Regions from separate parts of the Citrobacter sp. FDAARGOS_156 genome, predicted to be linked through region 1. Evidence: predicted binding sites of a transcription regulator. Region 1 holds the regulator's gene; the other holds the start of a gene.
The links. The regulator CRP, encoded in region 1, controls carbon source genes, mostly activating them, when cyclic AMP is high. The targets are predictions, from matches to a motif close to ATGTGANNNNNNTCACAT.
Positions count from the first base shown of each region.

Region 2: a site for CRP is predicted at 1,776-1,793, ahead of adhE (bifunctional acetaldehyde-CoA/alcohol dehydrogenase). Genes of this name have one in related genera too.

Region 1 covers NZ_CP014030.2:4,572,688-4,576,904, forward strand. The annotation lists gene AL515_RS22680 (YheU family protein) at 1-151, shown strand, start outside; gene AL515_RS22685 (phosphoribulokinase) at 205-1,074, shown strand; gene AL515_RS22690 (OsmC family protein) at 1,173-1,577, opposite strand; gene crp (cAMP-activated global transcriptional regulator CRP) at 1,884-2,516, shown strand; gene AL515_RS22700 (YccS/YhfK family putative transporter) at 2,568-4,217, shown strand, end outside.
Region 2 covers NZ_CP014030.2:2,852,849-2,857,065, reverse strand. The annotation lists gene adhE (bifunctional acetaldehyde-CoA/alcohol dehydrogenase) at 1-1,553, opposite strand, end outside; gene ychE (NAAT family transporter YchE) at 2,040-2,687, shown strand; gene oppA (oligopeptide ABC transporter substrate-binding protein OppA) at 3,460-4,217, shown strand, end outside.

The sequences.
Region 1 (4,217 bases):
CGAAGGCACCGATTATGGTGAACATGAACGCTCGCTCGAACAAAAAGTCGCCGACGTCAAACGCCAACTACAATCAGGTGAGGCCATGCTGGTGTGGTCCGAACTGCATGAAACGGTCAACATTATGCCGAGGAAGCAGATTCACGAGTAACCCGTAGCCGCCGGCCGACTTTACTATAATTACAACCATTTCATGGAGTTGTTATGTCTGCCAAACATCCGGTGATTGCGGTAACAGGATCCAGCGGCGCGGGGACCACCACCACCAGCCTTGCGTTTCGTAAAATTTTCGCGCAGTTAAATCTGCGCGCCGCCGAGGTGGAAGGTGACAGTTTTCATCGCTATACCCGTCCGGAAATGGACATGGCGATTCGCAAAGCACGCGATGCCGGGCGGCATATCAGCTATTTCGGCCCCGAAGCTAACGACTTCGGTCTGCTGGAGCAAACCTTCATTGAATACGGCCAGACGGGCAAAGGTCAGTCGCGTAAATATCTGCACACCTACGATGAGGCCGTACCGTGGAATCAGGTTCCGGGGACATTTACGCCCTGGCAGCCGCTGCCTGAACCGACGGATGTCCTGTTCTATGAAGGACTGCACGGTGGCGTTGTCACCCCACAGCAAAACGTGGCCCGGCATGTCGATCTGCTGGTTGGCGTGGTGCCGATCGTAAACCTGGAGTGGATCCAGAAGCTGACCCGCGATACCAGCGAACGCGGGCATTCACGTGAAGCGGTAATGGACTCGGTGGTGCGCTCAATGGACGATTACATCAATTACATCACCCCACAGTTTTCCCGCACGCATATTAACTTCCAACGCGTACCGACCGTCGATACCTCTAATCCCTTTGCCGCCAGGAGCATTCCGTCACTGGATGAAAGCTTTGTCGTGATTCATTTTCGTAATCTGGAAGGCATCGATTATCCCTGGCTACTGGCCATGCTGCAGGGCTCATTCATTTCGCATATCAATACGTTGGTCGTGCCGGGCGGTAAGATGGGTCTGGCGATGGAATTGATTATGCTACCGCTGGTCCAGCGACTGATGGAAGGTAAAAAGATAGAGTGATATGTGGAAAGCGCCGGATGGCGCTTCGCTTATCCGGCCTACGACTCAACATCATCCTGTAGGCCGGATAAGGCAACGCCGCCATCCGGCATCAGCAATTACGCGGCAACGACTTCATAAGAATGGGTAATGTTCACCGCCTTTTCCAGCATCAGAGCTACGGAACAATACTTCTCCGCCGAGAGGTCAACTGCGCGAGACACAGACGCATCTTTCAGGTCGTTACCCGTTACAATGAAATGCAGGTTGATATGGGTGAACAGGCGCGGCGCTTCATCACGACGCTCGGAGGTCAGCTTCACTTCGCAGTTGGTCACATCCTGACGCCCCTTTTGCAGGATCGACACCACATCAATTGCGCTGCAACCGCCCGCAGCCATTAAGACCATTTCCATCGGGCTCGGCGCTTTATCACCAGAGTTACCGTCCATCAAAATTTGGTGGCCTGAGGCGGACTCACCGAGGAAGGTTAACCCCTCAACCCACTTTACACGCGCTTGCATATTTCGTAACTCCAATGTTTCAATTTTCCTGACAGATTACGCGTACATAACAATTCTCGCAATGGAAGGCGACCTGCGTCATGCTGAAGCGAGACACCAGGAGACACACGGCGAAAGCTATGCTAAAACAGTCAGGATGCTACAGTAATACATTGACGTACTGCATGTATGCAGAGGACATCACATTACAGGCCGTCGCACGTATTGACAGCCCCCTTCCCAGGTAGCGGGAAGCACATTTTTGCAAACCCAGAGACAGGTTGTTTTTTGGCTCTGGAGACAGCTTATAACAGAGGATAACCGCGCATGGTGCTTGGCAAACCGCAAACAGACCCGACTCTCGAATGGTTCTTGTCTCATTGCCATATTCATAAGTACCCATCGAAGAGCACGCTGATTCACCAGGGTGAAAAAGCGGAAACGTTGTATTACATCGTTAAAGGCTCAGTGGCAGTGCTGATCAAAGATGAAGAAGGGAAAGAAATGATCCTCTCTTATCTGAATCAGGGCGATTTTATTGGTGAATTAGGCCTCTTCGAAGAAGGCCAGGAACGTAGCGCCTGGGTACGTGCCAAAACCGCATGTGAAGTCGCTGAAATTTCCTACAAAAAATTTCGCCAATTAATCCAGGTCAACCCAGATATTCTGATGCGTCTGTCTTCTCAGATGGCTCGTCGTCTGCAGGTAACGTCTGAAAAAGTAGGCAACCTTGCCTTCCTCGACGTAACTGGTCGTATCGCCCAGACTCTGCTGAATCTGGCGAAACAGCCTGACGCAATGACTCACCCGGACGGCATGCAGATTAAAATTACCCGCCAGGAAATTGGCCAGATCGTTGGCTGTTCCCGTGAAACCGTTGGTCGTATCCTGAAAATGCTGGAAGATCAGAATCTGATCTCCGCGCATGGTAAGACCATCGTCGTCTACGGCACGCGTTAATCCCATCGACATGGCGTGTTACGTAGTAATGCGCCATTTTTGTTTGCTCCGATGTGGCGAAGACTGATTTATCACCCCGAGATCAACTACGCACTACGACAGACGCTGGTGCTATGTTTACCTGTGGCTGTCGGCCTTATCATTGGTCAGCTTCATCTGGGGCTCTTATTCTCCCTCGTCCCTGCCTGCTGCAATATTGCCGGTCTTGATACCCCGCATAAGCGCTTTTTCAAACGCTTAGTGATTGGCGCGTCTTTGTTTGCCGGATGCAGTCTGATCATGCAGTTACTGCTGGCAAAAGATATACCGCTGCCGCTGATCCTCACCGGCCTGACGCTGATTCTTGGTGTAACCGCAGAATTAGGCCCTCTGCATGCGCGACTACTACCTGCCTCGCTTATCGCGGCAATTTTCACGCTCAGCCTGGCCGGGAACATGCCCGTCTGGGAGCCGCTGCTAATCTACGCGCTGGGCACATTGTGGTACGGCCTGTTCAACTGGTTCTGGTTCTGGATGTGGCGCGAGCAGCCGCTGCGTGAATCGCTCAGTTTGTTGTACCGCGAATTAGCCGATTACTGTGAGGCCAAGTACAGCATGCTGACCCAGCATGCCGATCCCGAAAAAGCGCTTCCTCCCCTGCTGGTGCGCCAGCAAAAAGCGGTGGATTTAATTACCCAGTGCTATCAGCAAATGCATATGCTGTCGGCGCATCGCAACAACGATTATAAGCGCCTGCTACGTGCCTTTCAGGAGGCGCTCGATTTACAGGAACATATTTCCGTTAGCCTCCACCAGCCGGAAGAGGTGCAAAAGCTGGTCGAACGTAGCCACGCCGAACAAGTGATTCGCTGGAATGCGCGCACCGTCGCCGAACGCCTTCGCGTACTGGCCGATGATATTTTGTATCACCGTTTGCCGACGCGTTTTTCAATGGATAAACAAATTGGCACGCTGGAGAAAATCGCCAACCAACATCCGGACAATCCGGTGGGTCAATTTTGCTACTGGCACTTCAGCCGTATTGCCCGTGTGCTACGCACCCAGCGACCACTGTATGCCCGGGATTTAATGGCTGACAAGCAGCGTCGGCTGCCGCTGATCCCTGCCCTGAAAAGCTATCTGTCGTTGAAATCCCCGGCGCTGCGTAATGCCGGACGCATCAGCGTCATGTTGAGCATTGCCAGCCTGATGGGCAGCGCCTTACACCTGCCAAAACCCTACTGGATTTTGATGACAATCCTGTTCGTCACGCAAAATGGCTATGGGGCGACCCGGGTACGTATTTTACACCGTTCAGTAGGGACGCTAGTCGGCCTGGTGATCGCCGGCGTCACACTGCACTTTCATATTCAGGAAGGTTACACGCTGGCAGGCATGCTGCTGATAACCCTGGTGAGTTATCTGACCATCCGCAAAAACTACGGCTGGGCTACCGTCGGCTTTACGGTCACCGCGGTATATACCCTGCAACTGCTGACGCTGAACGGGGAACAGTTTATCGTGCCGCGGTTTATCGATACGGTCACTGGCTGCCTGATCGCCTTTGGCGGAATGCTCTGGCTGTGGCCGCAGTGGCAGAGCGGTTTGCTGCGTAAAAACGCCCACGATGCGTTAGAAGCCGATCAGGAGGCTATTCGCCTGATCCTGAGCAACGATCCCCAGGCCACACCGCTGGCGTATCAACGCATGCGGGTCAACCAG
Region 2 (4,217 bases), 1.7 Mb from region 1:
GCTTCAACCTCAAAGAACACTTCGGTTTCAACGCCGGCTGCTTTCAGAACGGAGGTGATCTGGTCTGCATAACCGTTGTTAAACAGGAAGCGGTCGGTCACGATCAGAGCACGTTTGTGACCATCGGTAATCACTTCATCCAGCGCGATTGGCAGAGAGCCACGACGGAAGTAGATAGATTTCGGAAGTTTGTGCCACAACATGTTTTCAGCTCGCTTAGCAACGGTTTTCTTGTTGATCAGGTGCTTAGGACCAACGTTTTCAGAGATGGAGTTACCACCCCAGGAACCACAACCCAGAGTCAGGGAAGGTGCGAGCTTAAAGTTGTACAGGTCGCCGATACCACCCTGTGAAGCCGGGGTGTTAATCAGGATACGCGCAGTTTTCATCATCTGACCGAAGTAAGCAACGCGTTCTGGTTGGTTGTCCTGGTCAGTGTACAGGCAAGAAGTGTGGCCGATACCACCCATCGCAACCAGTTTCTCTGCTTTGTCTACCGCATCTTCGAAATCTTTCGCACGGTACATCGCCAGCGTCGGGGACAGTTTTTCGTGAGCAAACGGCTCGCTTTCATCAACAACTTTCACTTCACCGATCAGGATCTTAGTTGTTTCCGGAACCGAGAAGCCTGCCAGTTCAGCAATTTTATATGCCGGCTGACCAACGATAGCGGCGTTCAGTGCGCCATTTTTCAGGATAACGTCCTGAACGGCTTTCAGCTCTTTACCCTGCAGCATGTAGCCGCCGTGGCTAGCGAAACGTTCACGAACTGCATCGTATACAGAGTCAACAACAACAACGGACTGTTCAGAAGCACAGATTACGCCGTTATCGAAGGTTTTAGACATCAGAACAGAAGCAACCGCGCGCTTAATATCCGCAGTTTCGTCAATAACAACCGGGGTGTTACCTGCACCTACACCGATTGCTGGTTTACCGGAGCTGTATGCTGCTTTAACCATGCCTGGGCCGCCGGTCGCAAGGATCAGGTTGATGTCCGGGTGATGCATCAGAGCATTAGACAGTTCAACGGAAGGTTGATCGATCCAGCCGATCAGGTCTTTCGGTGCGCCAGCAGCGATAGCAGCCTGCAGAACGATGTCAGCCGCTTTGTTAGTGGCATCTTTAGCACGCGGATGTGGAGAGAAGATGATGGCGTTACGCGTCTTCAGGCTGATCAGCGATTTGAAGATAGCAGTAGATGTCGGGTTAGTGGTCGGAACGATACCGCAGATGATACCAATCGGTTCAGCGATGGTGATAGTACCGAAAGTGTCGTCTTCAGACAGAACACCACAGGTCTTTTCATCTTTATAAGCGTTGTAAATGTATTCGGAAGCAAAGTGGTTTTTGATCACTTTGTCTTCGACGATGCCCATGCCGGATTCGGCAACGGCCATTTTCGCGAGAGGGATTCGAGCGTCTGCGGCTGCCAGAGCGGCGGCGCGGAAGATTTTGTCAACCTGTTCTTGAGTGAAACTGGCATATTCACGCTGGGCTTTTTTTACGCGCTCTACAAGTGCGTTAAGTTCAGCGACATTAGTAACAGCCATAATGCTCTCCTGATAATGTTAAACTTTTTTAGTAAATCATCTGCTCGATACGAGAGTATAGACAGACCGACGAAAAATCGTATAACGTTTTGAAAATAAAACGGTTAATTAACGTCCACTTTACTTTGATTTACTAAAAGAGCTTATGCGTTAGCGTCATTTAACTCTAACGCGTTACCTCCAGGTGGCGTAAGCAAGATTACTCACTTCTGAGTAGTAATTGCGTGATCTGGATCAAATTTCCGCAAAGCTGACACCTTTCAGCAGGCCCTTTTAGCGTTTCTTGGTAAGTGTTAAAAAATTGATGTAATGAATGAGGTTAACATTAGCATATTTAATACATATTAATAACACTGAGTAATGGTAGCGTATTTACGTAGATATACGCAGATAGCAGGTGAAGTATGCTGACAAAAGGCGTATCTTCAGCGCGGATTTCATCAATTTTATGACTCATTTTATCCGGCTAACGCTTCGGAGCTAACCGTGATCCATACGCTATTCGATTTTCCTGTTTATTTTAAATTTTTCATTGGGTTATTTGCATTGGTCAACCCGGTAGGGATCATCCCTGTCTTTATCAGCATGACCAGCTACCAAACCGCTGCCGCACGCAATAAAACCAACCTTACGGCAAACCTGTCGGTTGCTATCATTCTGTGGATCTCTCTGTTTCTGGGGGATGGAATTCTGCAATTGTTTGGTATCTCAATTGATTCGTTCAGGATTGCCGGTGGTATCCTGGTCGTGACTATCGCGATGTCGATGATCAGCGGAAAACTTGGGGAAGATAAGCAAAACAAGCAGGAAAAGTCGGAGACGGCGATACGCGAGAGCATTGGCGTTGTCCCGTTAGCGCTGCCGTTAATGGCGGGGCCGGGGGCAATAAGCTCAACGATCGTCTGGGGCACGCGTTACCATAGTGCTATTAATCTGTTCGGCTTTTTCGTGGCGATTGCGCTGTTTGCGCTGTGCTGTTGGGGATTGTTTCGTATGGCGCCGTGGTTAGTTCGCCTGCTGGGCCAAACGGGCATCAACGTCATTACGCGTATTATGGGGTTGTTACTCATGGCGTTGGGCATTGAGTTCATTGTGACCGGGATCAAATCCATTTTCCCGGGCTTACTTGCCTGAATCCACCGAATCAATATAAACGGAGCTGCTTCCAGGCTCCGTTTCCCACCATTATCAGTAATACTTCTCACTAAAGTTGAAACGCGCCATAGCAGTAATAAAAGATGCTGATAGCCACTGCATTTTTATGTATTGATTTTCAACACAATTATCTTTTCAGCAGAACAGATGAACCAGGGCAGCATTGTTATTTTATTAACATCATACTCTTGGGCTTGCTGAAGGATTATCGAAATGTTATTAGTTATTTCAGCACCTAATTTAGATGAATGTGCTAATTAATAACCAATTGTTAAATTTATGTGCATTTTGACGTCTCTTCGATGCCGGACAGGGCGATGAGTCGAGTGTCTCACGTAACGCATTGAATTAATTGATTTTATCGTTAAAAAATTGCCGTATCAATGCTTTTGTTGTGCGTTTTTTTTTCGATAAAAGAGAATTGGTTAACAAATCTGTAAAATGTATTGGCGGTGAAGAAACGCATTTGATACTTTCCGGCCAGGTATTTAGCAGAAGATTTCACGTTGATGAGAATAATTTTCATTTGATCTCTCTCAACAGGGTAATAGCGTGCTTCCGGCAGGGGAGGCACGTAGATAATCGACGCAAGGCGATCAAACGAATCGCCAGAATAAATAAAGTCGGTGATAGCGAGCAGTAAACAAAAAAACACCTGACGGCAGAAAATCTCCGGTGTCGTACAGGGATCCTGACAGGATTAACAGTCTGGTTATAAAACCAGCCATAATAATGAGGGAGTACAAACACAATGACTAACATCACTAAAAAAAGTTTAGTAGCTGCGGGGATCCTAACTGCGCTAATCGCTGGAAATGTTGCTACAGCAGCAGTGGTACCAGCAGGCGTTCAGTTGGCTGAGAAGCAGACTCTGGTGCGTAATAATGGTTCGGAAGTTCAGTCACTCGATCCGCATAAAATCGAAGGTGTACCGGAATCCAACATTAGCCGTGATTTATTTGAAGGTTTATTAATCAGTGACGTTGATGGCAAACCATCGCCGGGTGTGGCTGATAAATGGGAAAATAAAGATTTTAAAGTCTGGACATTCCATCTGCGTAAAGACGCTAAATGGTCTGACGGAACGCCTGTTACCGCACAAGATTTCGTCTATAGCTGGCAACGTCTGGCGAACCCCAATACTGCTTCACCGTACGCCAGCTATTTACAGTACGGACATATTGTCAATATTGATGACATCATCGCTGGTAAGAAGCCAGTTACCGATCTCGGTGTAAAAGCGATTGATGACCATACCTTTGAAGTGACTCTGAGTGAACCTGTTCCTTATTTCTACAAACTCCTTGTGCACTCTTCTCTTTCCCCTGTGCCTAAAGCCGTGGTGGAAAAATTCGGTGAAAAATGGACCCAGCCCGCTAACATCGTTTCTAACGGCTCTTATAAACTGAAAGACTGGGTTGTCAACGAGCGTATTGTACTTGAGCGTAATACTCACTACTGGGACAACGCGAAAACCATTATTAACCAGGTCACATACCTGCCAATTTC